One region of the Roseburia rectibacter genome, then DNA from elsewhere that is predicted to be linked to it. Evidence: riboswitches for the same ligand, from Rfam matches in the RefSeq annotation. Region 1 holds a riboswitch; the other holds the start of a gene.

Region 1 (27,824 bases):
ACATTTCCCGGAATGATTACGCTTTTGATGTATTTATTATTCTGAAATGCTGACTTGCCAATTCTACGGACATTTGAAGGGATTGTAACCGTCTCTGCTGTTCCGGTATATTTTGTCAACAGACCGTTGTTGATCGTAAATTCACCCGTATCTGCTGTTTTTGTATCTTCTTCAGTTTCAAACACCTGTTTTTCTGCATTTTCCGGCTCTGCTGCTTCTGTTTCCTCTATGTATTCTGTCGCAGCTATATATTCCATCACTCCTGCATTTTCTGCCGCCTGTACGGACAATAGATTTACGCCTGCAGCTAAAATAGCTGCTCCCAGCATTCCAGTCAGTATTCTTTTCATTTTCATAACGTTTCTCCATCCTTTACCACTTTTATGCCGATGCATATCACTTCAATTTTACACTTTTTACCGTACCATAACTTCCCTGTACTTTTTTTCCGTGAGAATTTTTATATGCACACACACGGACATAATATTTCTTTCCCGGTTTTAATTTCGTGATCTTTTTCGTAACGGTCTGGTTTTTTGTGACAACAGCTTTTTTCACATTCTTTTTGAATTTCTTATCTGTGGAGTACTGAATGATATAACCGGATGCCTTCTTATCCTTTTTCCATTTTACCTGTAACGTCTTTGCCTTTAGCTGCTTTACAGAGGTTACTTTTACCTTTACCGGTTTTACGGTTAATGTGATCGTCTTTGTTGCTGCCTTATATTTTCCTTTTGCGGCTGCTTTGATCGTAATTTTTGTCTGTCCATAATTTTTCAGCTTGATCTTTCCGGTCTTACTTATGGTCGCAATTTTTTTATCTGCCACCTTGTATGTTAATTTACCTCCACCATTTGTCTTTGCTCCGATGGAAAATGTTTTTGTACTGTATGTCTTTGTGATATTTTTTGCTTTTATGGTCTGTTTCTTCTTTGTCTGCTGACCATCTGTTGTCCCGGATGTATTGTTGCCGCCATCAGAAGGTTTTTTATCCTCTGTTGTCTGTGAATCATCCTTCGACACGTTATCCGATGGTTTTTTCCCCGGATCTGTATTACTCTGTGTCTTTTTGGGCTTCACAGTTACTGTGACGATTGTCTCTGATGCATGATACAATTCCGTTTCTGATGCAAGAACAGTAATATGTGCTGTCCCCTGTTTTATTCCACAGACTTTTCCGGAAGCATCCACGCTTGCAACCGTTTTATCATCTGACACATAAGAAATTGTTCCGTCCCCATCCGTTGCAGCGTCTAATGCTACCGTATTTCCTTCATAGATACTGATAATATCCGCGACGGTGATCGTCTGCGATTTTTTCTTCACCACACCCCGGACACTGATATGGATCGTTTTCGATGCCCACTCGTAAGCGTCTGTTCTTGCAGCCGTGATCACGACATCTGTTGTTCCTGTTCCTTTGATCGTGACTTTTCCGTCAGCGCTTACCGTAACCACAGACTCATCCTTTACCTTATAAGTCAGCTTTCCATCTCCGTCTGTAGCTGCCTGAATATAAAATGACTCATCTCCATACATTTTTTCAAAGTCATTCGCTGTGATCGTCTGCCGTTTCTTCGCTGTGTTTCCATACGCATAAGAAATATCATTTTCTTTTGCGTAGCTTTCTGCACAGGTTCCCTCCTTACAGTAAATGAGCAGATCCCTGTCTCTCCGGCCGGTTTCAAATGCACCATCCTCTATGCTGGTTACGGACGCCGGAATGATCGCATACTGTAAATTATCACAGCCATCAAATGCCCTGTATTTTATACTGGTTACCCCTTCTGGAATCACGATATTTTCCAGAGACTCACACCCCGCAAACACTGCCTGATCAATGTCCGTTAATCTGGCTGGTAATTTGACACTCTTTAACGCTGTACAATCTTCAAATGCATACATTCCAATTTGCTCGATATTATCCGGCAGTTCAATTTTTTCCAGCGCACTGCATCCTTCAAAAGCACTGCTGTTGATTGTCTCTAAACTTTCCGGCAGTCTGACTTCTGTCACATATTTACAGTCATGAAATGCCTCCGTACCAATCTCATGCATTCCGTCTGCAACCGTAACAATTCCCTGTTTCATCGCAGGACATACCATCATTCTCATGTATTTCTTCTTTTCATATAAAATACCGTCCACACTTTTAAAATATGTGTTTTCCGGTACAACTATAATCTCTTCTAATGCCTTACAGTCCCTGAATACGTAACTTCCAACACTTGAAATTTTCGAAGTCAGCTCCAGTTTCTTTATCTTCTCACACCCCCACAGTGCCATATCATCAATCTTCCATAAGGTCTGTGGCAAGGTTATATTTTCAATATTTTTGCAGTTGTAAAAAGCTGCTTCTTCAATAACCTCAACGCCCTCCGGCAGTATGACCTGCGTTTTGCTGCTTCCCTGCGGAAAATAGTATAAATCTTCAACTGATTTATCATACAATATGTTATCCTGGACTTTGTATTTTGTACTGCCGGTGGCTTTTACTGTATTCACATTGGGCAGATCTACAATACGGTTAGAGATAACTGCCGTAGAAGTCGTTATATCCAGTTCCGTAATTAAATCACTTCCGCCAAAAGTAAAATCTTTCATCTCCGTAACGCTGCCCGGTATCATTACCGTTCCTTTTTTCGCAGAGGTACCGGAAACTGTTATGCTTTCTAAATTTTCACAACTTCTGAATGCATATGATGCGATCGTCTGTAAGGTCTTTGGCAGTTCCACAGACTTTAATTTCGTACAGTGATAAAATGCTCTATATCCTAATGCAGTAACCCCATCCGGAACTTTGACGCTCTCAATATCTTTTCCCTCAAATGCCGACTCACCGATGGAAGTTACCCCTGCCGGAATCGCAATCTCTGTTTCATACCCTCTGTAATCTGTTAAAACTCCATTTTCAATTACAAAACCATTTTTATCTTCTAGTGCATTGCCCACAGAAAACACATGCTCTGTCTCCGCCGCATCCTCCTCTGTTTCCATGATTTCTGTCACGTCCCTGTCTGCGTACAGATTCTGTGCCAACACAGGGGAAGCACTTATCTCTCCTGATAGCATCACTGCCGCTAATACTCCTAATAACATTTTCTTACTCACGCAATACTCCTCCAGCTGCCTGCTGCAACCTCATTTTCTTTTAAAGAAATCATTTTTCACAATATTTTTATCTTAGCGTATCATTATCATTTATGTCAATTGACGGTCTAGTCCTCTGGTACCATAAAACAAAAAATAAGTGTGAAAAAATTTTCTTCCACACTTATTTTTGTCTATGATTTTATTTTTACGCTTCGATCACAAGCTCTTCTTTTGTGACCTCTCCTTTTTCGATATGGAAAGAATTAAGTACAAGTTCCTCCGGATTCATCAGCGAAAGGATAAGATAGTTCATCTTCGGATCATACGCTAAGCGGATGTCTTCCTGGGACGGGCGTGACGGCGATTCCGGGTGCGAGTGAAAATTGCCGAGAAGTACGCCTTTTTTCTGGCGGATATCTTTGATCGCCGCAAGCTGCTCTGCCGGATCCATGGAAAAATGTTCCCTGCTCTCGTCTACGTTGCGAAGCAGATACACGTCTGTCACCACACGTTTGTCACCTTCCACATAGCCACCAAGCAGTCCGCATGCCTCGTTCGGGAGTCCTTTTTTTGCATGATCCACGATTTTATTGTAATCTTCCTGTTTTAAAATCAGCATATGCGCCTCCTAAGTTAAATACCGTCTGTGCAGACAACCTGCTCGTAGTCGATCAGTTCTGTGATTGTCGGATGTTTTCCACATACTGCGCAGCCATCAGTATTAGACGGCAGTTTAACTTTGTGGAACTCCTGATTGATTGCATCGTAGGTTAAAAGATAACCGGTTAAAAGTTTTCCTACACCGAGAATGTACTTGATTGCTTCCATTGCCTGTAAACTTCCGATCACACCGCCCATGGCACCGATGACACCTGCCTGTTTACAGGTCGGCACTGCATCCTTTGGTGGCGGGTTTTTGAATACACAGCGGTAGCATGGTCCTTCTCCCGGAACATAGGTCATAAGCTGTCCCTTAAAACGGATGATTCCTGCATGGGAAAATGGTTTTTTTGCCATGACACAGGCATCATTGATTAAAAACTTTGCGGGGAAATTATCAGTTCCGTCGATAATAAAATCATAATCTGCGATCAGATCCATAATATTTTCGCTTGTCACAAACTGACGATATGTTTTTACCGTTACATCCGGGTTCATTGCATTAATCGTCTCTTTTGCGGATTTTACTTTTGCTTTTCCAATATCAGCTGTGCCATGGATGATCTGACGCTGTAAATTAGAAAGATCGACCTCATCTGCATCTACGATACCAATGGTTCCCACACCTGCTGCACCAAGATACATTGCTGCCGGTGCTCCAAGTCCGCCTGCTCCGATAATCAGAACTTTTGCATTCAAAAGTTTTTTCTGTCCCTTTGCGCCGACTTCTTTTAAAATAATATGTCTTGAGTAACGCTCAATCTGCTCATCTGTTAATGCCATAGCTGCCTCCTCCCATGAAATATAAAAATTCTACGTTGTCACCATCTTTTAATACCGTTGACTGCACCTGGTCAGATGGAACAAATTCCTCATTGATGGAAACGGTCACATACTCCGGGGTTTCCACCTGCTCTAACTCGAACAGTTCTGTTAACTTTAAGTCATCTTTTACTTCTTTTTTGTTTCCTGCTACTGTGATCTGCATGTTTCTCCTCTTTTCCGCGGAACCTTTTTTTGTCTGCCCGCTATTTTAAATTTTCATCGATCCAGGCTTCAATGTCAGCTTTTCCTGCTGCACCGGCTCTCTCTGCTTTGACTTCGCCCTGCACAAACAACCGCAGTGCCGGTACACCCATGACATCATACTTTTCTGCAAGCTCCATGTCATAATTGACATTGACTTTGTATACGGAAAGTGTGTCTTCGCGTTCGTCCTCAATATCCCCAAGCACCGGTGATAACTGCTTGCACGGAATACAGCTGTCTGAATAAAAATCAACCAGAACAGGCAGCGGATTTTTCAGGACTTTTTCTTCAAAATTGTCTTTGTTGATTCGCTGTGCCATGTTCCCTCCTATCCCTCTACCTTGCGGACGATCAGGTTATAAGTTCCATCTTCATTGTCCACCAGTTTTAAGATCTGATGTCCCTCTTCCTTGACACTGCGCGGTACGTTCTGTACCGGCTCACCATCGTTCATGCGGATGGCAATGACTTCGCCATCATCTAATTCCTCCAGCGCTACCTTTGCTTTTACGAAAGTGAGCGGGCATACTTTATCGGTAATATCTACTGTTTCGTCGATTGCAATTCCTGCGATTTCCATTTCTTCCCTCCTGTTTCTTCTTATTATAAATACTTTTTATTTGCTTATTTTGATTTACTTTCTACATACATGCTTTCGTTACATCTATTTTCCTGTATACATGTTTTTCTTCTCTAAATACTTACTTTCCCTCGTAAGCATCTTTTATCTTTTTGCGGAACTCATCCTCGCCGACACGCTGTAATGTCAGACGGAAACGCTCGCCCGGATTTGCATGGTCTCTGAAAAAGTCGATTGCCGCATCCGTGACACGGAACAATGTTTCTTTGTCATGTACGATCGGTAAAAGCTGTTCGCCTTTATAGATCTGATTGCCGAACAATCCACCGAAAGAAACCAGATATCCGCTGTTTCCTTCCCACGCATTGGTCGGGCAGGATTTTACGCAGCGTCCGCAGTAATTACACTTATCACGGTTGATCGTCACTTTATTTCCTTCACATTTGATCGCACCCTGACGGCATGCCTTTTCACAGACTCCACAGCCGATACATTTATCCTCTGCCCATGTAACCTCCATACCGCCTTTGATTCCGATATCATTTTCCTCTGCCTTTAAGCAGTTATTCTGGCATCCGGTCACACCAAATTTGAACTTGTGAGGAAGTTCGCGTCCAAAATAATGCTCATCTAACTCCTGCGCCAGTGAATAGGTATCGATACATCCGCTTGGACAGATCTCCGATCCCTGACAGGCCGTGACGGTACGGACTCTCGGTCCGCAGACACCCGGTTTCACGCCGCCTTTTGCAAGCTCTGCTTTTACTTCCTCGATATTCTCAAAATTGACAAACGGAATCTCGATTCCCTGTCTGGATGTCATATGTATATAGCCTTTTCCGTACTTTTCCGCAACCTCTGCCACGGTCTTAATATTTTCTGCAGTCAGATTACCTCCAACTACCTGGATTCTGAGTGAGAAAAATCCTTTCTGCTTCTGTCTCATGAATCCACCTTTTTTTAATGCTGCATAATCGACTCCCGCCATCTTTACACTCCTTATCTTTTCTGTTTTATATCCTAGTATTTTACTGTGCTTTTCTATTGTAACACATTAAAGTGCCCGTTTTAAAGTGTTACTGTAAAATTCGATATATTTTTCAGGAAAGGCTCTCAATTGCCTGTTTAAAATCCCAGATCAGATCATCTATATCCTCGATTCCGACGCTGATGCGCACCAGATCATCAAATACACCGCCTGCCCGCTTTTCTTCCTCTGTACTGTGTACGCTGATGGTCGATTCCGGATGAATGACAAGCGATTTGGTATCACCGATGTTCGATACCTTAAGCGGATATTTTAATGCATTGATAAATGCAAATGCCCGCTCCTTGCTGCCAAGCCTTAAGGTAAAGATGCCGCCGTAGTGACCGTCAAACTGGCTTGCTGCAATTTCATGCCAGCTGCTTGATTTCAGTCCTGCATAATTTACTGTGATATCTTTATAATTTTCTTCGATATAAGCCGCAAGCTGCATTGCATTGTCGCAGATACGCTCCATGCGAAGTCCCAATGTCTCAAGCCCAATGCTGTTTAAAAATGCATTTTGCGGCGAAAGACAGGCTCCGGTGTTGCGGAACAGTCCGTTTCTGAGCTTTGCTGTATATGCAAACGGTCCGAATTTTACAAAATCACGCATGCCTGGATATTTTTCCGTATCCCACTTAAAGGTTCCGCCGTCTGTGATCACTCCACTGATGGAATTGCTGTTTCCATTGATATATTTCGAAGAAGAGTTCACAACGATGTCTGCTCCCAGAGAAAGCGGTTTTACCAGATACGCAGTGGCTGCCGTGTTGTCGATGATCAGCGGTACGCCATTTTCATGTGCCAGCTTTGCAAGTGCCTTAATATCTGTCACATCCAGTCTTGGATTTCCGAGTGTCTCCGCAAAATAAAGTCTTGTGTGTGCATTGGTTGCCTTGCAGAATGCATCAAGATCGTTATTCTCCACATAATGTGTTTTGATGCCAAATGCTTCCAGATCCCGGAAAAGATCAATGCTTCCACCATAAAGGCTCGCGCTTGATACGATCTCATCGCCTGCCTGTAAAATATTTGCAAATGCATTAAACATTGCAGCCATTCCGGATGCACAGGCAACGCTTGATTTACCGCCCTCTAACACAGTCATCCTTTTCTCAAATGCCTCAACGGTCGGATTATTGATCCTCGTATAGGAAAATCCCGGAGCCTGATTATGAAATATCTTTTCCAGACGCTCCGCCGATTCCTGTTCAAATGCACTCGACTGATAAATTGGTGTTAATGTTGCTCCCGTCTGCGGTTCCCCCCGAAAAGCACCGTGCAGCAAAGATGTATTAAATTTCACTGTATCGCTCCTTTTATTTCCTACTTGTCGTATAGGAATAATATGTTTTAACTGAGTATAGCAGTAAAGATAATAAATTGCAAGAAGTTTTTTCCACTTTTTTTATTTTTCTATTTTTGCGGATTGGATGACCGGAAGCGGTGTCGGACATTACGAATGATATGATTTGCGGGCAGGATTGAAATTGTATGCATTCGTTTTATTTAATGATATAATGAAGAGAATAAAATGGAAGTTGTGGGAATAAAAAATATGGAATTAAGACTATTGCGCTATTTTTTGACAGTGGCAAAAGAACAGAGCTTTACAAAAGCAGCAGAAATGAAGCCTGGTGACTGTATCAATATTCCGGCAGAAGTGAAACACTGGCATGGTGCCGCACCGGATGAATGGTTTTCTCATCTGGCAATTGAAGTACCTGGTGAAGAGATATCGAATGAATGGTGTGAGCCGGTTGCCTATGAAATATATAAATTGCTCCGATAACTTCAAGTTTGCCAGATTCATATCTAACAGGTAGAACAGATTTTTTTATGGATAAGATGATGCTGGGGCAAATAAAGTTTTTTATCGTTCTATCATTGATAGTACCTTGAAAAATTGCACAAAGATCGGACTTTTTTTGTGACTTTGGGAGAAAATCAGAAAATCTTAGTATGCCTGTTAATTTAAAAAATTCTGAATAATAACTTCCTGAATAATAACTTCCTGAATAATAACTTCCTCTGCTTCTTCCTCTGTAAGTCCAAGTGTACGAAGTTTCAGAAGCTGTTCATCTATAATGGCATAATGTTAATGGCTTACCGCCAATGTTTGTTAGTGATTTCCCGCACAGCCATGCTTGTCCTCGCCACAATGATGCTCTCCGCATGAATGACCATCCTCATGATCGTGGTGTGTACAGTGAACATCCGGATTGTATGTCAGATTGCCTTCAAGATATGCTTTTACAGCTTCGTCTGCATCACCTGATACTCCACCGAACAGTTTTATTCCCGCAGCAGCAAGTGCAGCCTGTGCTCCTCCACCGATGCCACCACAGATCAGAACATCTATATCTGTTGAATTAAGAAATCCTGCAAGTGCACCATGTCCCTGTCCGTTTGTGTCCACAACCTGTGTGTTAACAATTTTGTTGTCCTCAAGATCGTACACTTTAAACTGCTCTGTGTGTCCGAAATGCTGAAAAATCTGTCCGTTTTCGTATGTCACTGCTATTCTCATTTTATCCTGTCTCCTTTATGATTTCTGTTTTACTGCTTATTATTATAGTTACATATCACAATCCTATCTGTGATAGTCACATTTCTGGCACTGTTTCATCTCATTTTCCACATCTTCCTTATAGAAAATATCTGACCACCGGCAGATACTCTGCAATATCGGAACAACCGAATTTCCTTTTTCCGTAAGTGAATACTCAACTCTCGGCGGTATCTCATCATATGATTTCCGGTCGACAATACCATCGGCTATGAGATCTTTTAACGTTGCTGCTAAAACTGCGTCTGTGATGTTATACATTTCTTTCCGTATCTCGCTGTAACGCAGTTTTTTATCGGCGGAAAGCACACATATAATACGCGATTTCCATTTGCCACCAAAGACCGCAAGACCGTATTCAAGCGGGCAACGGATATCAGCCTCTAATTTTTTTCTGTATTTTGCCATAAAAAACACCATTTTTCGCATATCAAGTTTATGTGTAAGCACAAATCTTGCGTGTGAAAAATGTTATTTTTCACACTAATCACCTGCAGGTTTTTCGTAACTGCTCAGAATCTCTGAGCCAATTACATGTATTATAACCTAAAGGTAATCTTTTTTGAAGTAACTATGAAATTTATTAGTGACCTTAACATTTAAATGAAAACCAACCCATTGCGCATTTCCCCTGCCTGTGATACCATAATGAGCAAATTTGCCATCTTTTTTTAACCAATACAAAAGACTTTTGCAGGAAGGAATCCCCTATGAAAAAGCACAAAAGCATTACCATCCTTCTGATGTGTATGTTACTCCTCGTGTCTGTCTGCGCAGGCATTTTATTTGGAAGCGTGAATATTGCATTCAAAGATATCTTACATTGTCTGACCGGGGCAGACCACAGTTCTACTTCTTATATTTTAATCACTACCGTGCGCATCCCACGCGTGCTCGGCGGACTTTTTGCCGGGATCGGGCTGTCCTGTTCGGGTGTGATCTTACAGGGCGTAATGAACAATTCGCTGGCAAGCCCAAGCACGATCGGTGTCAATTCCGGCTCCGGTTTTGCGGTCATGCTCGCCATGATCTTTTCCCCGGCAAACTCATTTACACTTCCGGTCTTTGCGTTTTGCGGCGCCCTGATCACCACACTGCTGATCTTTTTTCTGGCTGCGCTCTCAGACAGTTCAAGGACTACGATCATTCTTGCCGGAATTACAGTCTCAAGTTTTTTAAGTGCAGGCATCAATACGATCAAACTTTTAAATACGGATATCACGGTGAATCTGACGTCTTTTCTGATCGGTTCCCTCTCCGGGCTTACCCTAAGCAGGCTGATCCTGCCGTGCCTCTGTATTGCTATTGCATTCTTTGTTTCCTTGTTTCTCGCACAGCCGTTAAATATGCTCGGACTTGGGGATGACATCGCGCGCTCCCTCGGACTGCGCGTTTCACTCACCCGCTTTTTGCTTCTGTCCCTCGCAAGCATCCTTGCCGGATGTGTCGTCAGTTTCGCCGGTCTGCTCGGCTTTATCGGACTGATCATCCCGCATATCTGCAGGCGGCTTTTTGGCAATGATGCACGTTTTCTTTTGCCGTGCTCCGCACTTTTGGGCGGCAGTTTTGTACTGTTATGTGACCTGCTCGGACGAATACTCTTCTCTCCGTTTGAGCTGCCCGCCGGGATTATCATGTCGTTCGTCGGCGGACCGTTTTTCCTGTATCTGTTACTGAAAAAGAAAGGAGGGCGCAGAGTCCATGCTTGAATTTCGCAATGTTTCCGTTTCCTGTCAGCACACGCCGATCTTAAACGACATCTCATTAACTTTCCGTGACGGGGAGATCACCACGATCCTTGGCCCGAACGGCTGCGGCAAGACTACCCTGGTCCAGTGCTTAAACGGTGCTTCCACGGTGACCGCCGGACAGATATTCTTAAACGGACAGGATTTTCTTAAAATTTCCCCGAAAGAACGTGCCCGGGAAATTTCCCTGCTCCCACAGGTCCGCACGATCATTCCTGCTATTCCGGTTAAAATGCTTGTGGAACACGGGCGCTTTCCTTACCTTGGATTTTCCCGCCGGAAATCAAAGGAGGACACTGAAATTGTAAACCGTGCCATGGAATTTACCCACATCAGCCAGTATGCCGACCAGTATGTCGACACGCTCTCCGGCGGTATCAGACAGCGCGTGTTTTTTGCCATGGTGTTAGCGCAGGATTGTGATTACATCGTGTTGGACGAGCCGACCACCTATCTCGACCTGACCGGGCAGCGCGAATTTTACGCCATGATAAAGGAATTAAAAAAACAGGGAAAAACGATTATTCTGATCTTACATGATCTGAGTCAGGCGGTGCGCATCTCAGATACGCTGGTTGTCATGAACCGCGCCGGTTCCAGATCTCTTGATGAAGCAGCGCATGCCGGTACAGACTCTGATGTTAAAGCAACTGATTTTCCCGGCAGCATCGCCATGGTTGGCACGCCCCAGGAGTGTCTGCAGTCACATGTGATCGAGGATGTGTTTCAGACAAGCTGGAAAAGGTTTACGGATGAAGATGGGGAGTATTACTTTTTTGAGTAATACTCTTTTTTGTATGAATTTTTCTTGACATATGGATTAAAATGATGTATTTTTATTTTGCATTTGATTGTGTGCAATTTAATTGTTCTAAATCTTTTATTTTGAAAGGAAACTTTTACTATGAATTTTTATGATTATGAAGCAGAGGATGCAGGATTTGAGATTCTTGATTTCCCATGTAATCAGTTTGGAAACCAGGCACCGGGAACAACCGAGGAGATCGCATCTTTCTGCGACGCAAAATTTGGAATTACCTTTAAACTTTTTTCCAAAATTGAGGCAAATGGAGAAAATACGCATCCGCTGTACAAATATCTGAAAGAACAGAAAGGTTTCGGAGGATTTGATCCAAACCACCCTCTCACCCCGCTGCTCGAAAGCGGATTATACCGCACCCAGCCGGATTTCCGTAACACCCCTGATATCAAGTGGAACTTTACGAAGTTTCTGATCGACCGGGATGGAAATGTGGTAGAACGGTTTGAGCCTACCACCTTTTAGCATTTCCATCCATGTATCATCTGAAATCAATTCTGCTTTATAGGATGTTTTGAGCACTTCACGCGGCGAACCCGCAATAAAACCCGTCATTGCATAATATTCTACCAGTATATCTTTCATAACTTTCCATGCCAGATCAAATGTGATGCTAAATTTTGCACTGGTTCCACTCAATACAAAAGAATCCGAAAGATCCCTCTGTTTTGCTTCTGCAAGTGCATCAAAATCCTTCACACCGGACACGGCAACATCAATGTCACTTCTCTCCCGTGCTGTTCCTTTCGCTCTGGAGCCAAATAAGATCACCTCCACCGCCGAAAAATGTCTGCAAAGTTCTGCAACCGCCTGTATCACTTCTTCTGCCCTCACAAATACTACCTGCCTTTTTCACATATTGAAATCATTTTAGCAGACGTTGCCGGCAATAGCAGCGATTGCCTTTGACGTGTATTTATGTTTTAATATGAACACTTAAAGATTTTTCGCCAGCAGAACGGAGCGTACAGGTCTTTATTGACAGTTATTTTCTGAATGAAACAGGTCTGATCAGTGTGCATCCAAATGAAAATACGGCTACCGTATTGTTAAAAACAGAAGATTTATTACAGATCATAAAAGAATACGGAAACGCCGTTGATGTTGTTTCCATCTAATCAGATAATATACAAAAAGGAAACACACTCTGCTTTAAATGTGATCCATTCACTGCAGTATGCTTCCTCTTTTTTTAACTACAACTCCATCTCTGCCGTCTCCCCGATCACAATAACCGCCGGAGACTGCATCCCGGATTCTTTTACTTTTTCTGCAATATCAAAAAGTGTTCCTCGCACACTTACCGTTTTTCCATCAAAATTTCCCTGCACCACTGCTGCCGGTGTTTCCGGAGATTTTCCATACTCCATCAGCCGTCCGGCTAGTTTTGAAAGCTGGTGCATTCCCATCAGAAATACAAGCGTGCCCTCCACTGCCACAAGTTCTTTTAGTCCTTCCGGCAGACTGTCCGCAGTGCCTTTCGTATGTGCCGTCACCACATGAAAACTGCGGCTTTTTCCACGGTGTGTTACCGGGATTCCTGCTGCCGCCGGAACCGCAATGGCAGATGTGATTCCCGGCACTTCTGTCACCGGGATTCCTTTCGCCTTTAACGCTTCCATTTCCTCACTGCCTCTGCCGAAAACAAACGGATCTCCGCCTTTTAAGCGCACCACGCGTTTGCCTTTCTTCGCATGTTCGATCAGAATCGCATTGATTTCTTCCTGTTCCCTGCTATGTACACCGATCCGTTTCCCGACATAAATTTTTTCACAGCTCTCCGAAGCGTGATCTAACAGACGCGCATCGATCAGATCGTCATAGACAAGCACCTCGGCTCTCCGTATTGCATTTAAACCGCGCAGTGTGATCAGGTCATATGCACCGCAGCCCGCACCGACGAGCGTTACCATGCCTGTACTGACGATTTTCCCTAATCCAGTCTGTTCCGCACTCTGGCAATAATCTCTGATCCGCTGCCTCGTCTCTTCCTCATCCGGCACGCGGTTTTCATCCATGCAAAGCTGTGCTGTCTCTTTCAAAAATCTGGCTCTGATCCTGTCATCTGCAATCATTTTTTTTGCAGGTTCCCGGATTGATTCTAAATAATCAAGAATCTCTTCCATCTGATTTGGAAGTTCCCTCGCCATGCGGCTTCTTAATTCTGCCGCGATCTGCGGACTGGCTCCTGCGGTGGAGATTCCCGCGGTCAGTTTTCCTTCTTTCACAAGAGACGGAAATAGAAAACCGCAGTAATCTTTGTCATCTACCACATTGACTAAAATTCCTTTTTCCTGACACAGTGCGCTGATCCTGTGGTTTAATTCCCTATCATCGGTTGCCGCAATGACAAATGCACAGCCCTCGATATCCTCCGGCACAAAGGGACGCTCCTCACACATAAATGCCGGATCCTGTTTTAATTTGTCCATAATATCCGGTGCTATTATGGTAATCTTTACACCGAACGGTTTCACCTTTTCTGCCTTGTGTGCTGCAATCCTGCCGCCACCCACGATCAGACCTTTTTTATTTTCTATATCAATAAAAAACGGAAAATATGCCATTTTCAAACCGAACCTTTCTTACTTCATCTCCGGGTATAAAATATCTGCCAGCTGCTTATAAGCCTCTCCCCATTTTGCATTCGGTTTTAAGTTAAATAAGCGCTTATCAAGGATATAATAATGATCATTTTTCACGGCAGTCAAAGATGCCCATGCCGGATTAGAGGTCAGAAGTTCTTCTACATTTTTCATAGCGGCATCACTGTCATTTCCCTGAATCGTCACAAAAATATACTGCGGATCAGCCGCAATGATCGCCTCCATGCTAAGATCATCCAACAGACTCTCGTCACTGTCTGCAATATTCACACAGCCAAGGTCTGCTAACATTTCTCCGCAGACATTTCCGTCACTGCCCTTTGCCTTTACATTGCTTGATGCTGCCCGAAGGAATAATACAGTCGGATTACTGCCGTCCGCTCTCTGCTTCATTTCTTCCACTTCTTTCTGCACATCCAGACCATTTTTCTGATAGAGATCATCTCTGCCGGTAATCTGTGTACAGATGGAAAGCATGTTTAAATAATCATCAAAATTCGCGACGTCAAAATAGGCAACGGTAATTCCTGCCTTTGTCAGTGTTTCCTCCAATGCAACATCCGCATCCGTATTTGCACTTGCGATCACAAGATCCGGCTCCGCTGCAATGAGCTGCTCGACATCCGGCTCCAAAATGCTTCCAAGATTTACCACGCTCTCATCAAGTTCTAAACCAAGGCTCTCCCAGGAATCATTTGCTGCTGCAACAACATTTCCGCCTGCTAACATCCATACATCTGTGAAACTACCGATCAGCGCTGCCACACGATCTGCAGATTTCACTGTCACCTCACGTCCAAGATCATCGGTGAACGTATAACCCTGTGTCTGCGCCTCAATATTTGTTTCTAATGCCCCGGTATCTGCTTCCAATGTCTCTGTATACAATTCCGTCTGCTCTGCATCCGCTGTGCTTTCTGTTTTCTGCCCAACAGCCTGCACATCCCCTGCCGTTTCATTTGCGGAAGTTTCCTTTGCTCCCCCGCAGCCAGCTGAAAGAAGCAGTGCTGCAAGCACGCCTGTCAGTGCCAGTTTCTGATAAATTTTTTTCATGTCTTTCATCCTCCGCAAGTTGTTTCTACATTTTTGACATTATATTTTTTGTTGCTTTTTTTGTCAACATTTGACTTTTTCATCATTAATTGCTATAGTGTGAAACGTTCCATACAAATGCTAGGGGTGCTATTTATACCACATGGTATCTACAACGTGCTGAGAGATGATTTCATCGACCCTTATTACTTGACCCGGATAATACCGGCGTAAGAAAGCGTTTTCATTTACTTTATTCTGGTAAGAAACAATCCCCCGTGTTTGTATACAATAGAATGTACGCTCCGCGAACATTCTATTATCATGAATTAGGATTCTGGTGTCAAAAGGTGGCTCACAACTTAGCGATTGTCAAATTGCACAAAGTTGGGACTCGTTTTGTGACTTTGGGAGAAAATTAGAAAATCTTAGTATGCCTGTTAATGCATAGTGTTTTGCTGCCATGGATGGCAGCAAAAGTCTTAACGTCCCATGGACGGGACGTTTAAGACGTACACGTCACTCCTGGAAAATCTAAATCAGGCATACTTAGTTTTTCTTATTTTCGGACAACGGAACAAAATAGATCCGACTTTGTGCAACTTGACAGCCAAAAATTGAAAACCACCTTTTGATACCAGAATCAAACAAGGAGGATTTATGAATAACTTTTTTGCTACACCGGAAGGCGCCTGGGGAGACGGCTCCGTACACCTTACTGTGACCGGAATCGTAATCGTCGTCGTAATCATCGCATTACTGCTCATCGTTGCAGCGTTTGTGCGTCAGAAAAATGCAAGCCGCAAGGCAGCCTTAACAACCAAACAGCTCGTTTACTCTGCCGTTGCCATCGCACTTGCCGTGGTATGTTCCATGATCAAACTGTTTGAAATGCCGATGGGCGGCTCTGTCACATTACTTTCCATGCTTTTTATTGTTTTGATCGCATACTGGTACGGTCCTTATGTCGGGATCATGACAGCCGTGGCATACGGTCTGGTACAGTTTGTCACCGAACCGATTTTTTATACCATTCCACAAATGCTGCTTGACTACCCGCTTGCATTTGGTGCACTTGGTCTTGCAGGATTTTTCAATAAGAAAAAATGGGGACTTCAGATCGGATATATCGTCGGTGTGATCGGACGCTTTATATTCGCTACGATCTCAGGTGTTGTATTTTTCGCATCCTATGCACCAGAAGGTATGAACCCGGTACTTTATTCATTGGGATATCAGGCTTCTTACTTAGTACCGGAGGCAGTCATTACCTTAATCATCATCAGTATCCCGCCGGTTGCAAAAGCAATGGCACGCGTAAAACAGAATGCCGTGGAATCGTAACATTGTTTTATTTTGTTCCACAACAACTACTTTTTTGCCTGCGTGTACGAAATGCAATATATACACATTTCGTACACGCAGGCTTTTTCTTTTATCAACGAAAGTTATGCTCCCGCACCGTCATTTTATTTTTCCTTCTGCGCACATATCATCTCCCATGCTTCATCATCAATCTCTTCGTCATGAAACAATTTTCTTTTATCCTCTTCTGTTATTTTACGGATAACACGGCATGGATTTCCCGCGGCGATCGACCAGTCCGGGATATCTTTTGTAACAACACTTCCTGCACCAATTACCACATTATCTCCAATATGTACTCCCGGACAGACGACTGTATTTCCTCCCAACCAGACATTGTCCCCGATGGTAACTTCTTTTCCATATTCAAAAGCAGAATTGCGGGTATCAGGATAAATTGGGTGCCCCGCCGTATAAATAGCTACATTCGGCGCCATCTGACAGTTATCACCTATTTTTACCTTTGCCACATCTATAATCGTACAGTTATAATTTGCAAAGAAATTTTTACCTACCTCGATATGTGAACCATAATCACAATAAAAAGGCGGATTGATCCATGCACCATCTGATTTTCCCAAAAGTTCTTTTACAGTTTTTGCAATTTCATCAAAATCGGAACGATCTGCAAAGTTAAGTTTTTGCAGGATTTTTCTGCATTTTACCTGTTCCTCCATAACAGCCTCATCTGAAATATAGGCAAGCTGCATATCTCTTCTTTTTTTCATGTCCATTTTTTTCTTCTCCGTTTCTGTTAAATTTTTTAACCATTTATATTTTCTGTAATAAACAATTTCCATTGATTTTCATACCAGAATCAGCCATAATAATATAACAATCCGGACTTCCCTGCATATATCAAAAAAGGACAGCTGTCAAGCTATCCTGATTTTCGTGCTGTCAGCCACTGGCATGACGATCTTGAATTTATTGTGATTTTGGATGGACAAATGGCTTATGATATCAATGGGCAGAAAATTTTATTACAGACCGGAGAGGGAATTTTCGTCAACAGCCGCTGCTTCCATTATGGTTATTCCGATACCCATGCAGAGTGTCTCTTTATCTGTATTCTGCTCTCTCCACAGCTTCTTTCTGTAAATACTTATTTTATACAAAATTATTTAGATTCTCTGATACAAAACAGCCATTTCCCTTATCAGAAATTGAATCCGTCTATTCAATGGCAAAACACTATTCTTCATGATCTTAAAATTCTCTATGAAAATAATATAACTAAGATTCAACCATTTATTATTCTGGAAAAGTCTGTTCATATTTTCCGGCTGCTTTCTGAAAATATGAACTTCTTCCCAGACTACGATAAAAATACAGAGGATATACTGGCTCTGACTGCGATGATCGGATATGTGCAAAAAAAACTATCCGGAAAAACTTCTGCTGAAAGATATTTCCTCTGCCGGAAACTGCTGTAAAACAAAATGCACTTCTCTATTTCAAAGGTATTTAAATACTTCCCCTATGATATATCTAAACCGTTATCGTTTAGAAAAATCTATTTTTCTTCTCCGGAACACGTCAATGTCCGTTACCGAAATAGCATATATGTGTGGGTTTTCAAATACCAGTTATTTTTGTGAACTTTTTCATAAGTATTACCATACCACACCAGGGAAATTCCGAAGCCAGAATAGATAATGTGTAAACCATTTAGGCCTCGGATTTTGCCCCAAAAACAAGGGAGGAAGTCTTTTGCGGCTACCAGCATATCGTCATGATCGTGTGCGGCTCCATCTCCATCTCACACACTTTGCTTCCGTCACCAAATGTAAACTTCTGCACTTCATCCATTCTGTTCAACAGAACTGCCACTTTACCTCCATCTGGGTTGACAAATCCGGCTGCTTCTACCTGTGATGTAAAACGGGAAATCAGCATCCTCTTTGCTCCGCGTTTGATAAAACGGCTGAAATGTCCGATATAATAGTAAGATAATTTAACATCGATCGTATCATTTTTTGTATCACACATAACCGGAGCATCACAATAATTTTTCACATGATTCGGTCCACCCTGCTCATCTAAGTAGATATTCCAGTCTAAATAAGCGTTCATTCCTGCATTGAAATTTCCTAATATATCATGCGCGTACATTTCTGCATGAGCCACCTGGCTGTCTGCTGCAAACCTTGAATATTCCACGCATCCCTCGGTAAAGATCAGCTCTTTTTCCGGGAAACGGTTTCTCACTTCCTGCAGTGCTTCAAAATGATCTCCGGTATACCAGTGAAATCCGATTCCATCAATCGCATTTCTTGATTCTTCTGTGGACATGCTCTCCATCGCACGGTCTAAGACGCGCTCCTTGTTGTGATCCCAGATATTAATCTTTACTTCGGTATGTCCGGCAGCATCTAATGCCGGTCTTAAATAGCCACATACGTATTCCTGTTCTTCTTTTCCGGTAAACAGACAGGAATCCCATGTCTGTGACGCATTCGGCTCATTCTGTACTGTAAGCCTGCTGATATGAACGCCCTGTTTTTTATATTCTGTCACATAGTGCGCTACCATATCCGCCCACATGCCGTAATACTCTTTCTTTAATTTTCCGCCATGATTCATTTCACCGTTTGTTTTCATAAACGCAGGCGGACTCCATGGGGAGGCGAGCAATGTCAATTCTTCCTCCTGCTCTTTTGCCGCATGGATCAGCGGCAAAATATACTCTTTGTCACGCTCAATGGAAAATGTCTTTAGTTCTTTGTCTGTTTCATCTTCCACATATGCATAGTTTCCAAGTGCAAAATCGCAGCTCTGAATATGCACACGCCCGAAATTATAACGGTTTCCGTTTTTTCCAAATACAGGTCAAGAAGCTCTTTCTGCTTTTCCGGACTCATCTGCGCATAGGTATAGGCTGCCGATTCTGTCAGCGCTCCACCCATGCCAAGAATCTCCTGATAGGTGATTTTCGGGTATGCTTTGATCAGATTCATCTCACATTTTGCGTCTGTCTGAAATTCTTTCTCCGCCTCTTTAAATGTGAAATTTCTCCCACTTGTGTAATATTTCATGATCCGTCTCTCCTATTTTGTATTTAATTTTTCTGCATTCTTCTGCATTTTTTCATTGCGTTCTTTTACAATCGCATCCCAGTCATTATCTGCACGGAATTGTTTGTGTGCCTCTAAAATACTGTCAAACTCTGCATCATCATTTGCTCGGATCATACCAACTAAAGTGGTCGCCCAGTTAGTTTTAATCGCACTGTATGCACGCGCCTCATTGCTTCCGGTATCCGGATCAGTATTTTCAAGGATAAAATGCGGATATAATTTTCCAATGCCCCACTCCTGCATCTGTTTTACTGCATCCGGGTATGCATCATCGCTCAATGCTTTATAGCGGTCATGTCCGAATGGGATAAACTCACCGAGACGCATCTCCTTTTTAAAGCGGTCGTTATCACTGTCACGCAATTCTTTTGCTGCTTCTGTCAGTTCATATTTACCGTCTGCATTGATCTCATATGTCTCTCCCTCAATGCCGTAATTAGTAAGAATCTGACCGTCATCATCTAAAAGGTAGGTATATATCTGGATTGCTTTTGCAGGATCCTTGCAGGTCTTAGAAACATATGTGATCATCCATCCACTGATTCCTGCCTGATTAAGTTTCGGTGCATTGCCTTTTGTACTCTGCGGTCCGTCGATTGCAATATAAGCTGCATCCGGATCTGAGCTTGCAAACGTGGTAAGGAAACCAGACTGCTGCACCGTACCATCCATCATAATGCAGGCATATTTACCAATACTTTCTTTTTCCTGCCATGCAGTGTTGTCATCCGTAAAACTGTCATCGCTGATATAACCATCACGATATGCCTCATTGAATGTTTTAATCCACGACAGATAATCCTCATCCATATTTCTATCATAGAATGTATTGTCATCATTTGCGATCGGAACCCCTAAGAAATCCTGTAATACATCGCCAAGAGAACTTGTTCCGTCTGTCTCAAAGTTGTTAAAACCAAGTGGAATCAGATCCGGGTATTTCTCTTTAATTTCTCCAAGTACATTAAGAAACTCTTCCTGTGTTCCCATAGATGGCTTACCGAGCGCCTCATACACATCATTCCGGATCACAAATGCTGTTTTTGCGAAAATATCGCCACCATCATAATCCTCCTGTGTATTGGAATAATCAGGATATCCATAGGTCTTGCCGTCATCCATCGAGAACCAGCTTAAGGTCTGATCCGATGCCACCTTGTAAAAATATGGATCATAATTATCTGCAAGATCCTGCAGTGCATATGCCCAGGTATCTGCCTTCTGTGCCACACTTGAGTTGCTGTCAAAAACGGTAATAATATCCGGCATATCCCCACCGGCAAAAAATGTATTCAGTTTCGTATCATCACCGACTAAAAATTCCACATCCAGTTTTAAGTCATCCTTGATCTTTTTTGTCACCACATCGTTTCCCCAGTCGGTGTTCCACCATTCTGCATTCACATACCAGGTCAGTTTTGTATTTTCTTTGGTGTCTGATTTCCATGCCGGTGTGTTTTCATCTAGCGTATAACGTCCACCTTCTACAACTCCGTCCTCGCCGGTCTGTGTCAGTCCTGCATCTGTCTGTTTTGATCCCCCGCCACAGCCTGCAAGTGTCCCCACTGCAAGCGCCGCTGCAAATACAGCTGCCATTCCTTTTTTCCACATTGATTTTTTCATGTTCCTCTCTCCTTTTCTACTACAATTATTCTTTGACCGCTCCAAGCATCATTCCTGATACAAAATGTTTCTGTAAGAGCGGATAAATAATAATGATCGGTACTGTTGTAACTACAATTGTTGCAAGTTGTATTCCTTTCGATGTCGTGGAAAGTGCAACATTTCCGATACTGTTCATGCTCTGTGCCTGCTGCTGTACAATGATCTCATAAATCTTCATCTGTACTGGGTACAGGCTTTTATCTGTCATATATAATTTCGCAGTCATAAAATCATTCCACTGGTATACGCCATTAAAAAGTGCGATCGTTGCAAGTGCCGGTTTTGATAATGGCATTGCGATCGTAAGAAAAATTCTCCATACACCGGCGCCATCAATTTTTGCAGATTCTTCCAATGATGCCGGAACCTGTCTGAAAAAGTTCATCAGAATGACAACGTCATAATAGCTGAAAAGCTGTGGCAGTATGTACACCATAAAATTATTTAAAAGTCCGAGCTGTTTCATCAACAGGTAAGTTGGAATCATGCCGCCCGAAAAAAACATCGTGATGATTCCCATTACCGTGTACAGTTTTCGTCCCCGCAAATCCCGCTTGCTGAGTGCAAATGCGACCATCGCACAGAAAAATACATGCGTGACCACACCGAGCACTGTTTTTGCAACTGAAATCAAAAATGCCTGCCAGATGGAAGTGTCCTTAAACACTGCTCTGTAATTGTCTAATGACCACTCTTTTGGAAAGAAGATAAATCCTCCCTCCGCTAATGCCGTACTTCCCGCAAAAGAAGACGCAACCACATTCAACAGCGGCACCAGTATCAAAACTGTAAGTATCAGAATAATTGCCGTATTCACAAAATCAAATATCCTGTCTCCTGTGTATCGTTTTGTTTTTCCCATATATGCCTCCATTTACAATACTGATTCTTCATTAATCTTCCCGGTAATCTTATTCGCTGTCACAAGTAAGATCACAGATACGACCGATACGCCAAGTCCTACCGCAGTCGCATAGGAAAAATCTCCCTGTGTCATACCCATCCGATAAACATAAGAATCAATGACTTCTGCTCTTACCTGGTTTTGTGAATTCATAAGAACTAATGTCTGATCCAAATTGGATTTTAAAAGCCCACTCACAGTCAGAATAAAATTAAGACTGATGATCGTTTTCATAAGCGGCAGTGTAATACTGAAAATCTGGCGCATTCTTCCGGCACCATCCATCTTTGCCGCCTCATAATAGGTCGGGTCGATTCCCGCCATCGTTGCAAGGTAGAGCACCGTTCCCCATCCTGCCTCTTTCCAGGTGTCGGATAAGGATGCGATCCACCAGTATTTCCCGGAATCCAGCAGGAAATTTTTCGGTGTACCTACCATTCCAAACGCCATAAGGATCTGGTTTAAAAGTCCTGTCGTTGACAGCCAGTTGATCAGCATACCACCCAGCACGATCCAGGAAAGGAAATGTGGCAGATAGGAGATCGTCTGGATCACTCTTTTAAATGGGCCATCCCGCAGTTCATAAATCATGATGGAGAGCATGATCGGTGTTGTAAATCCGATCAAAAGTTTTAAAAAACTGATTCCAAGTGTATTCACAACCGACTGCCAGAAATATTTATCCGTCGCCACGATCTTAAAATTTTCAAGACCAACCCATCTTGCCGAATTGATCGTATCGACAACTGTATAACTCTTAAATGCAATGGTCAGCCCATAAATTGGCCAATAACAGAAAATGATCATAAAGATAATTCCCGGTATGACCATAACCTGCAATGGAAGCTGCTTTTTAAAATCATGCGCATACGCCTTTCTTTTTTCTTTACAGGTCAATTTTGGTATATTTTCTTTCTTTTTTCCCATAGTTCCACTCCCTGTTTTTGTTTGGTCTGTACTAATTACAGTAATTATCTTACCATTCGCATAATACTCTAACAAGCGCCTATTCTGTCTTGTAATAGGTCAATATTGCTTTTTTTCATAGTATCCATTATACTGAACATAGTAGGCAGTATTTTAATCGTGTTACTGCACAAAAAAGGAGAAAAACTCATGTCAGACTCAAAAAATGATCCGATTTTCGAACAGGACCGTATCACTGACGGTTTTGATATTTTTTTCTGGGAATTTAATGATAAGAGCAGTTTTGTTGCCACGCACTGGCATACTGCCATAGAAATGATGTACATTATTGACGGCGAAGTAAATGTTACCATGAACCACCAGACCACCGTGTTATTGCCCGGTGATATTTACCTGATTGATTCACGTCTTCCCCATTCGACAAAATCAATCAACGGAAACCACGCCCTTTTGCTGCAGTTTCCTTACCAATTTTTACAGAAGTATATTCCGAATGTAGATTCCTATGTATTTGGTTTCGACTGTCACACGACCAATCCAATTCAGAAAACCAAGCAGCTCCAGTTGATCGAGGTCGTAAAGCAGATGCAGATTGTCTACCAGATCAAGCCCAGAGGTGGTCTGCTGCGTTTTAACAGTCTGCTCTTTGAAATGCTCTATCTTCTCTATCACAATTTTGCCAGAGAGGTGGAAAGCTCCAGTGTCAAAAAAGATGTAAAAAACTTCAGACGCTTAGATCCGATTCTGACTTATACAAGGGAACATTATAATGAACCTATCTCTCTCTCTCAAATTGCAAACATAGCCTGTTTTCAGGAAGAATATTTCTGTCATTTTTTCAAAAAAAATATGGGAGTCACCTACTTTCAATACTTAAATGAAATAAGGCTATCCCATATCTATCACGACCTGACATCCACAGATATTCCTCTAAAGGAGCTGTTAGAACGTCATGGTTTTACCAATTATAAATTATTTCGCCGCATGTTTTATGAACAGTTCCATACGACTCCGGGGGAATACCGGAAAAGCTATACAACTTCAGATCTGGAAACTGATTAGTCCAACAGCATCTGCACACATCCATACATTCCGGCATCATTACCAAGTCCTGCAATTACAAACTTTGTATTGCGGCAGGCATGGAAGGATGTCTCCACAAAATGCTTCTGGATGCTCTCGATCAGGATACTTCCTGCTTTGGAAACACCGCCACCGATAACAACAACTTCCGGATTAACCACACATGCAATATTAGATAAGGTAGATCCTAAGATTCCGCAGACTTCATCCACTAAACCAAGTGCCACTGCATCTCCGCTCTTAGCCTCATCAAACACATCTTTTGCAGTCAGTTCCGGGAAGTTTCTAAGGCTTGTCTCATCGTTGGTCTTAGCAAGTTTTCTCTTTGCCACGCGAACGATACCGGTTGCGGAAGTATACTGCTCTAAACAGCCGTACTGTCCACAGGTACATGCCTCGATCTCATCATGATTTACGGTGATATGTCCGATCTCACCGCCTGCACCATTAAATCCTGCAACGACTTTTCCATCTACGATGATACCGCCGCCGACACCGGTTCCAAGTGTTACCATGATAACGTCTTTACAGCCTTTTGCTGCACCCTGCCACATCTCTCCTAAAGCTGCAACGTTCGCATCATTTCCTGCTTTGACTTTCAGACCTGTCAGATTTCCGAGCTCTTCCTCAACGTTAACAATGCCCCAGCCTAAGTTTACACAGCGGTTTACCACACCATTACTCTTAACCGGTCCTGGAACACCGATTCCAACACCCTGTACATCATCTTTACTGATGCCTTCCTGCGCCAGTTTATTATCCACTGCCTGTGCAATATCAGACAGGATCGCTGCTCCGTTATTTTCAGTATTGGTCTTGATCTCCCATTTATCGATCAGCTTTCCGCTTGTCTCAAAAAATCCAATCTTACAGGTAGTTCCCCCAATATCAATTCCAAATGCATACTTTTTCATTTTCAATCCTCCAGTATTTTCGCAGCAAAACGCCTGCCACGCTATTGTTTTTGCTCATATTAAGCTAATGATAACGTTTCCAATTTTGTATGTCAAGCCTTCATCAAGGGTTTCTTGTATCCATATTTACTCCTCTTTTTATATTCCGACGGAGACATCTCCATGACCTTGCGGAATACCTTGGAAAAGTACTTTTCATCCCGGAATCCCACCTTGTAAGCGATCTCATAAGTTTTGAAAAAATTCTGTTCCAGATAGACACAGGCATGGTCGATCCGCACCTCATTCAGATAATCGATCAGCGTGATACCCGCCTGCTGTGAAAACAGGCTCGAAAGGTATGCCGGACTGATTCCGATTTTTCCTGCAATATCGTTTAACGACAGGTTTTCAAAATAATGTTCATCCATATATTCTTTTGCCAGTTCTACCAGCTGGTTTTTCTGGATGATCACAGGCGGTTCCTCATTTTCCGGTCCAAATACATCATCCGCCAGTTCATTGATCTTTTTTAAAATATCAGAAGAACGGCTCGGCTTTAACATATACTCACGCGCCCCGAACCGCACCGCCTGCTGCGCATAACGAAATTCATCATAACCGCTTAAAATAATCGTGTTTGGCAAAATTCCCCCGCGGTGTGCCGCCTGCATGACTTCTATGCCATTCATCACTGGCATCTGTACATCAAGCAGCATAATGTCCGGTCGGTAACGAAAAATAAAGTCCAGTGCTTCCTGTCCGTTTTTTGCACCATAAATTTTTTCATAGCGGTCGGTATGAAGCTGGATATATTTTGTAATGCCATTTCTCACAACATCTTCATCATCTGCGATCAGTAATTTAATTCCCATTACAAAACCTCCGTTCTTTCGTATTTTTCTCACTGTGGAATCAGATATTCCATGGAATCTTTATCGTCACACAGGTTCCTTTTCCCTGTTTGCTCTCAATTTCCAATACAAAATTTGAATGATACATCAGATCCAATCTTTCTTTTACATTGCGGATCGCATAACGCCCGATCCTCTGGCCTGCATAGCGCTTTTCATCCGGTACTTCCCAGATTTCCTTTAACTGTGTCTCTGTCATACCGGTTCCGTCGTCACTGATCTTAAATATAAGCCAGTTGTCCTCATGCCATCCCATCACACTGACCAGACAGCGTTCTCCGGTCTTTTCGTATCCATGTACCACTGCATTTTCCACAAACGGCTGTAAGATCAGCTTTGGTATTTTTCGTTCCAGGATTTCATCTGACATCCCAACTTTGTATTCCAGATTATCGGAAAAACGCATTTTCTGAAGATGCAGATACTGCTCGACCAATGATTTTTCATTTTCAACACTGATGATTCCTCTTCCCTGACCAAGCACCAGACGAAACAGATTTGACAACGCTATAATGTCATCCGCAATCCCTTCATCTCCTTCATTCACTGCCTGCCAGTACAGCGAATCTAAAGTATTATAAAGAAAATGCGGATTGATCTGTGCCTGCAGGGCATTTAATTCACTTTCCTTTTCTTTTAATGCCATAACATAATTGGTATTGATCAGCTCATGGATTGCTTCAACCATCTGGTTAAAGCAGGCTGCCGCCTCTCCGACTTCGTCTCCGGTCATCACTTCCACTTTCTGTGAGAAATCCCCCTGCTCAAAGGACTCCATTGCTTTGCAGAGTTTCTTTAATGGTTTTGATACAATATCAGAAACCAGGGCAAGGATCGGATACAGCCCTAAAAAGAAACCGGCAAGCAGTGCGAGCGGCCCTGCTGCAATATCCCAAATCTGACTTCTCACATCATCTTTATGGATCATCTCATAGACGGTTGTTCCGGTTTCTTTACTTTTATACGTATAAATAAAATGATCTTCCACATTTTCAGGCGTACATTTTTCTTCCATGACATCACGCAGAGCATCTTCATCAATATTTCCGGCCCGCAACAGTTCCACTCCTTCTTCATTGACTACAACAAGCCCTGCCGACTTGATCGGCAGGGAATTTTCGCATAACTGCGTATATTTTTGTTTATCTGCACCGACCACCAGATAACCTAACGGTTTTGTTTTTGAAAGGTTATAGATTTCCCGGTACATGACGATTTTTTCAGTACGGTTTGCCTGATAAGTATCGCTGCTTCCTTTTCCGACAGACCGGAAAAACATTTTTCCGCGTTTTTTTAGTGCCGTCTGATAGGTATCCTGTAACCGTACTGTTCCAATATCATCAAGATATGCCGTTGCATCCATACAACGCAGATATGGTCTGACTCCGTTTTCCGGATAAATTGCCAGTGTCTTGATCTGTCCGCTCAATGCGATCATATCCTCAATGGTACGCATCGGTGCCTCATGGACCCATAACTGGGAATCCATGTTTAATTTCCCGGAATCCTGTTCTGCGAGAATATCCAGAATATCCTGATTGATACAGATATATGTTCCGAGTTCTGACAGACCATTTAACATAGTGTCAATCCCTTCGGAAAGATTTTCGACACTTTTTAGGTACTGCTCCTGTTCCTCTTTTACATTTTTTCTGTAATTTCTGACAAACATGATACTGCTGATCAGAAGGAGGATGGGTGTGATAATGAGGTAACTGTAAAATACCAGTTTTTTCCGGATATTCATATTTCGAATTTTCTGTCTCATATCACACTCATTCCTTCCACATGATAATCTTCATTTGCGTCTGCATATCAGCCTTTTACAG
Region 2 (5,299 bases), 1.4 Mb from region 1:
GCAGTGATATGGATCAATGCCATCTGCCGGATCCGGTCAAAGAGGATATTACCGTACTGCAGAGGGAAAATGCAGAACTGGTCAACCGTGTGCTTGATTTAGAGCAGGCAGTCCGGATTTTAAGTGCTGATGCACAAAAAACAAAATAAAATTGCATTTTGCTCCGCAAAACAAGGAGTAAAATCCTCTGCTCATCAGAGGATTCGCATTTTGCTTCGCAAAACAAGGAGGATTATTTAAATGGAAAATAAATTTCAATTTTACAACACACTGACAAGAAAAGTAGAAACGGTAATCCCGCATGAGGATGGAAAGATCGGCATGTATACCTGTGGACCGACCGTATACCATTTTGCACATATCGGCAACCTCAGAAGTTACATCATGGAGGATGTATTGGAAAAATCACTCCGTTATGTCGGCTATGATGTCAAGCGCGTCATGAATATCACGGATGTCGGACATTTATCTTCTGATGCAGATACCGGCGAAGATAAGATGTTAAAAGGTGCAAAAAGAGAGCACAAGACAGTCATGGAGATCGCAAAATATTATACGGACGCTTTCTTTAGTGACTGCAAAAAATTAAACATCAAGACACCGGATGTTGTGGAGCCGGCAACGAACTGTATTCCGGAGTTCATCCATATGATCGAGGTGCTGCTTGAGAAAGGCTATGCCTATGTAGCAGGCGGAAATGTTTATTTTGACACTTCAAAATTAGACGATTATTATGTATTTTCTTCCCAGAGTGAGAAAGAACTGTTAGTCGGTGTCCGCGATGATGTGGAAGAAGATGTGAATAAGAAAAATAAAAATGATTTTGTACTCTGGTTTACAAAATCAAAATTCGAGGATCAGGCACTCAAATGGGATAGTCCATGGGGTGTTGGATATCCGGGATGGCATATTGAATGTTCCTGTATCAGCATGAAACATCTGGGCGAGTATGTAGATATCCACTGCGGAGGTGTAGACAATATTTTCCCGCACCATACCAATGAGATCGCGCAGTCCGAGAGTTACCTTGGCCATACATGGTGTAAATACTGGTTCCATGTACAGCATTTGAATGATAAATCCGGAAAAATGAGTAAGTCCAAAGGGGATTTTCTTACGGTATCCTTGCTGCAGGAAAAAGGTTATGATCCGATCGTATACCGTATGTTCTGTTTACAGTCCCACTACAGAAAACCGTTAGAGTTTTCTTATGAAGTGTTAGACAACATGGCTGCAGCTTATAAAAAACTGACCAAACGAATCGCAGAATTAAAGGATGAGGGAGCGGTACAGCAGGATAAATTTGATGCTTATAAGGCAAAATTTGAGAATGCGATCAGCAATGATTTGAATACATCAATGGCGATCACGATCATTTACGATCTGCTCAAAGATGATATGAATGATAAAACAAAACTTGCGTTGATCAATGATTTTGACAAAGTATTATCCTTAAATCTGACAACGGCACAGACAGATGCAAAAGAGGAGATCGATGCAGAGTTAGAAAACTATGTACTTGCAAAGATTGAGGAACGTAAGGAAGCAAAGAAAGCAAAAGATTTTGCAAAAGCAGATGCGATCCGCGATGAACTGCTTGAAAAGGGCATTGTACTGAAAGATACCAGAGAAGGTGTGATCTGGCACAAAGCGTGAGAGAGGGGAAATGCCGATGCAGAAAGGAATAGATTCCTATATTAAAGAACAGTTTGGGATCAGTGAAGTAGATATCCGGACATATTCACCTCTTACGTTAGCATATATCGGAGATGGGATATTTGACCTGGTGATCCGTTCGGTTGTTGTCGGAAAAGGAAACACGAGAGCAGGAGAGCTTCATAAGAGGACAAGCCAGATTGTAAAAGCGCACACACAGGCGGAGATGATCGAGAAATTACTTCCGGTTCTGACGGAGGAAGAAACGGAAGTGTACCGCCGCGGAAGAAATGCAAAATCGCCGACAATGGCAAAAAATGCGACAATGTCAGACTACCGGAAAGCAACCGGATTTGAGGCACTGATGGGATATCTGTATTTAAAAGATGAGTTTGAACGTCTGGTGGAACTGGTAAAGATAGGTGTGGACGAACTTGCACTGAAAATGTAAAAGGAGAGAGTAATGGGCTACGAAGAGCTGAAAATAGAGGGACGGAATGCGGTGCTTGAGGCATTCCGTTCCGGAAAAACGATTGATAAATTATTTGTGTTAGACGGCTGTCAGGACGGTCCGGTACGCACAATCGTAAGAGAGGCAAAAAAACACGACACGATCGTACATTTTGTGGAAAAGGAACGCTTAGACCAGCTTTCTGAGACAAAAAAACACCAGGGTGTGATCGCTGTTGCTGCTGCATATGAATATGCCGAGGTGGAAGATATGTTAAAACTGGCAGAAGAAAAGGGTGAGCCGCCGTTCTTATTTATTCTGGATAATATTGAGGACCCACATAATCTTGGTGCGATCATCCGTACCGCAAATCTTGCGGGGGCACATGGTGTTATTATTCCAAAACGCCGTGCAGTTGGTCTGACAGCTACCGTGGCAAAGACATCTGCCGGAGCGATCAACTATACCCCGGTTGCAAAGGTAACAAATCTGACTGCAACGATGAAAGAGTTAAAGGACAAAGGAATGTGGTTTGTCTGCGCAGATATGGATGGAACCTGTATGTATGATCTCGATCTGAAAGGACCGATCGGTCTTGTGATCGGCAGTGAAGGCGAAGGTGTTGGCAGACTTGTGCGTGAAAACTGCGATTTTGTTGCGTCTATCCCAATGAAGGGGGATATTGATTCTTTGAACGCATCAGTAGCAGCAGGTGTACTTGCATATGAGATCGTGCGGCAGCGTATGCGCTAAATTTGCAGCGGGAGTCTTGGGAGGAACATGTTAGAGTCATATCAGGATTTGACAGACGAACAGTTGATCGCGGTATTAAAAGACAGCGGTGATACGGACGGAAAGATCATGGATTATATTCTGGATAAATATAAACCGCTGGTCCGCAAAAAGGCAAATGCAGTATTTTTAATCGGTGGGGAGACGGATGATCTGATCCAGGAGGGAATGATCGGTCTGTTTAAGGCAATCAGAGATTTTGATAACACGAAAGAAGCGTCTTTTTTTCATTTTGCGGAATTATGTATCACAAGACAGTTATATAAGGCAGTTGAGGCGTCAAACCGCAAGAAGCATGCACCACTTAATTCTTATGTTTCTTTCTATTCAGAAAACGGCGAAAACGGATATCCGCTGGCGGAAACACTGACGATGGATGGAATCGGCAATCCGGAGCAGATGATGATCGATCAGGAGAATGTAGCGCAGTTCTGGAAAAGGCTCCGGACACATTTAAGCAGGATGGAACGGGAAGTATTAGACCAGTACCTTGCGGGACTTCATTATCAGCAGATTGCAGAAAAGATGGGAAAGACGCCAAAATCCATTGATAATGCGCTTTCGCGTATTAAGGCAAAAATCCGTGAGATGAATCCTGAAATGGGGAAGATGTAAAAGAATTATCTGCTTTTTTGTGGATTGTTACGAAAAATAATTATGCATGTTGCATAAAAAATAAAAGAGAAAATTGTAACATTTGTGAACACTTATTGAGAAAATCATGCTATTATAATGACTGTAAAAACCCCCCAATACATTATATATAGTTTTTGCTATACCCCATAGTAAAAATACCTTCTCCTAAAAAGACAGCATCGGCTGTCTTTTTTATTGTACAAATATTGACAACTATCATAGATTCCGCTAGACTGAATGAGTCGGTAAAATATAATAGAAAACAACGCAGAGGGACTGCATGTCTGGGATAGTGCCTGGAGAGATTGCAGTTGAGAAGGTTAAAACCTGACTCTTTGAACCTGTCAGTTAATACTGTCGTAGGGAGCGTATTGGGAAGATGTTATCTCCTGTCGCACTTGCGGCAGGAGATTTTTTTAATCATTCATAGAAAAATTCTCATCGCCAGCAGTCTTTCATGCGAAAAGGAGAAAATGTATGGAACAGTATACAACACAGATGGATGCAGCAAGAAAAGGCATTGTGACAAAAGAATTAGAGATCGTGGCAAAAAAGGAGCGTATGACAGTAGAGGAACTGATGCCGCTTGTAGCAGAGGGAAAAGTTGCAATCTGCGCAAACAAACATCACACATGTATTGATCCGGAGGGCGTGGGGTCCATGCTCCGCACAAAGATCAATGTCAATCTTGGTGTGTCAAGGGACTGCAAAGATTATGATGTGGAGATGGAGAAAGTTATGGCGGCAGTCAATATGGGCGCACATGCTATTATGGATTTATCCTCTCATGGAAATACAATTCCGTTCCGCAGAAAACTGACAGCAGAATGTCCGGCTATGATCGGTACAGTGCCGATCTATGATTCCGTTATCCATTATCAGAGAGATCTTGCGACACTGACTGCAAAAGATTTTATTGATGTGGTACGTCTGCATGCGGAGGACGGCGTGGATTTTGTGACACTGCACTGTGGAATCACAAGAAAGACGATCGAGCAGATCCGGAAACATAAACGTAAAATGAATATTGTTTCCCGCGGAGGTTCTCTTGTATTTGCGTGGATGTGTATGACTGGAGAAGAAAATCCGTTTTATGAATATTACGATGAGATCCTTGAGATCTGCCGTGAGCATGATGTGACCATTTCACTTGGAGATGCCTGCCGTCCCGGATGTCTTGCGGATGCATCTGATGTATGCCAGATTGAAGAACTGGTAAGACTTGGAGAACTGACAAAACGTGCATGGGAGAAAGATGTACAGGTTATGGTCGAAGGACCGGGTCATATGCCGATGGATCAGATCGCAGCCAATATGAAGATCCAGCAGACAATCTGTATGGGTGCACCTTTTTATGTGTTAGGACCACTTGTTACGGATATTGCACCAGGATATGATCATATCACATCTGCGATCGGAGGGGCGATCGCAGCGCAGAACGGAGCAGCATTCTTATGTTATGTCACACCGGCAGAACACCTGGCACTGCCAAACGTGGAGGATGTAAAACAGGGGATCATTGCATCGAAGATCGCAGCACATGCAGCAGACATTGCAAAGGGTGTCCGTGGAGCAAGGGAGATCGATGATAAGATGGCAGATGCAAGACGTGTATTAGACTGGGATGCACAGTGGGAATGTGCAATAGATCCGGAAACGGCTAAAGCAATCTGGAACAGCAGAAAACCGGAACACGAGGATACCTGTTCCATGTGTGGAAAATTCTGTGCAGTACGCAGCATGAATAAAGCACTTGCGGGAGAA

The links. Region 1 has a riboswitch for thiamine pyrophosphate ahead of thiT (energy-coupled thiamine transporter ThiT). Riboswitches for the same ligand answer to the same signal wherever they lie in the genome.
Region 2: linked by a shared signal. The riboswitch ahead of thiC (phosphomethylpyrimidine synthase ThiC) and the one ahead of thiT (energy-coupled thiamine transporter ThiT) in region 1 are both predicted to bind thiamine pyrophosphate.

Annotation. Positions count from the first base shown of each region.
Region 1 is NZ_CP092473.1:3,817,059-3,844,882, forward strand. Features, by position in the region: gene H8S51_RS17485 (leucine-rich repeat protein) at 1-356, opposite strand, end outside; gene H8S51_RS17490 (leucine-rich repeat protein) at 397-3,111, opposite strand; gene H8S51_RS17495 (M67 family metallopeptidase) at 3,299-3,712, opposite strand; gene H8S51_RS17500 (HesA/MoeB/ThiF family protein) at 3,727-4,536, opposite strand; gene thiS (sulfur carrier protein ThiS) at 4,520-4,741, opposite strand; gene H8S51_RS17510 (thioredoxin family protein) at 4,782-5,102, opposite strand; gene H8S51_RS17515 (sulfurtransferase TusA family protein) at 5,111-5,362, opposite strand; gene H8S51_RS17520 (4Fe-4S binding protein) at 5,484-6,350, opposite strand; gene H8S51_RS17525 (O-acetylhomoserine aminocarboxypropyltransferase/cysteine synthase family protein) at 6,463-7,695, opposite strand; partial or broken gene H8S51_RS18480 (LysR family transcriptional regulator) at 7,948-8,016, shown strand; partial or broken gene H8S51_RS17530 (carboxymuconolactone decarboxylase family protein) at 8,008-8,181, shown strand; partial or broken gene H8S51_RS17535 (NifB/NifX family molybdenum-iron cluster-binding protein) at 8,512-8,919, opposite strand; gene H8S51_RS17540 (winged helix-turn-helix transcriptional regulator) at 8,983-9,366, opposite strand; gene H8S51_RS17545 (FecCD family ABC transporter permease) at 9,669-10,667, shown strand; gene H8S51_RS17550 (ABC transporter ATP-binding protein) at 10,660-11,490, shown strand; gene H8S51_RS17555 (glutathione peroxidase) at 11,611-11,991, shown strand; gene H8S51_RS17560 (nucleotidyltransferase substrate binding protein) at 11,875-12,360, opposite strand; gene cysG (siroheme synthase CysG) at 12,723-14,093, opposite strand; gene H8S51_RS17570 (ABC transporter substrate-binding protein) at 14,112-15,185, opposite strand; TPP riboswitch at 15,298-15,418, shown strand; gene thiT (energy-coupled thiamine transporter ThiT) at 15,825-16,508, shown strand; gene H8S51_RS17580 (sugar O-acetyltransferase) at 16,634-17,263, opposite strand; gene H8S51_RS17585 (cupin domain-containing protein) at 17,402-17,965, shown strand; gene H8S51_RS18555 (helix-turn-helix transcriptional regulator) at 17,898-18,188, shown strand; gene H8S51_RS17590 (glycoside hydrolase family 30 protein) at 18,249-19,319, opposite strand; gene H8S51_RS17595 (hypothetical protein) at 19,247-19,567, opposite strand; gene H8S51_RS17600 (type 2 periplasmic-binding domain-containing protein) at 19,580-21,232, opposite strand; gene H8S51_RS17605 (carbohydrate ABC transporter permease) at 21,258-22,136, opposite strand; gene H8S51_RS17610 (ABC transporter permease) at 22,149-23,105, opposite strand; gene H8S51_RS17615 (AraC family transcriptional regulator) at 23,295-24,167, shown strand; gene H8S51_RS17620 (ROK family glucokinase) at 24,164-25,102, opposite strand; gene H8S51_RS17625 (response regulator transcription factor) at 25,195-25,956, opposite strand; gene H8S51_RS17630 (sensor histidine kinase) at 25,997-27,763, opposite strand; gene H8S51_RS17635 (carbohydrate ABC transporter permease) at 27,811-27,824, opposite strand, start outside.
Region 2 is NZ_CP092473.1:1,252,084-1,257,382, forward strand. Features, by position in the region: gene epsC (serine O-acetyltransferase EpsC) at 1-149, shown strand, start outside; gene cysS (cysteine--tRNA ligase) at 241-1,656, shown strand; gene H8S51_RS06010 (Mini-ribonuclease 3) at 1,673-2,107, shown strand; gene rlmB (23S rRNA (guanosine(2251)-2'-O)-methyltransferase RlmB) at 2,120-2,860, shown strand; gene H8S51_RS06020 (sigma-70 family RNA polymerase sigma factor) at 2,888-3,514, shown strand; TPP riboswitch at 3,795-3,918, shown strand; gene thiC (phosphomethylpyrimidine synthase ThiC) at 4,013-5,299, shown strand, end outside.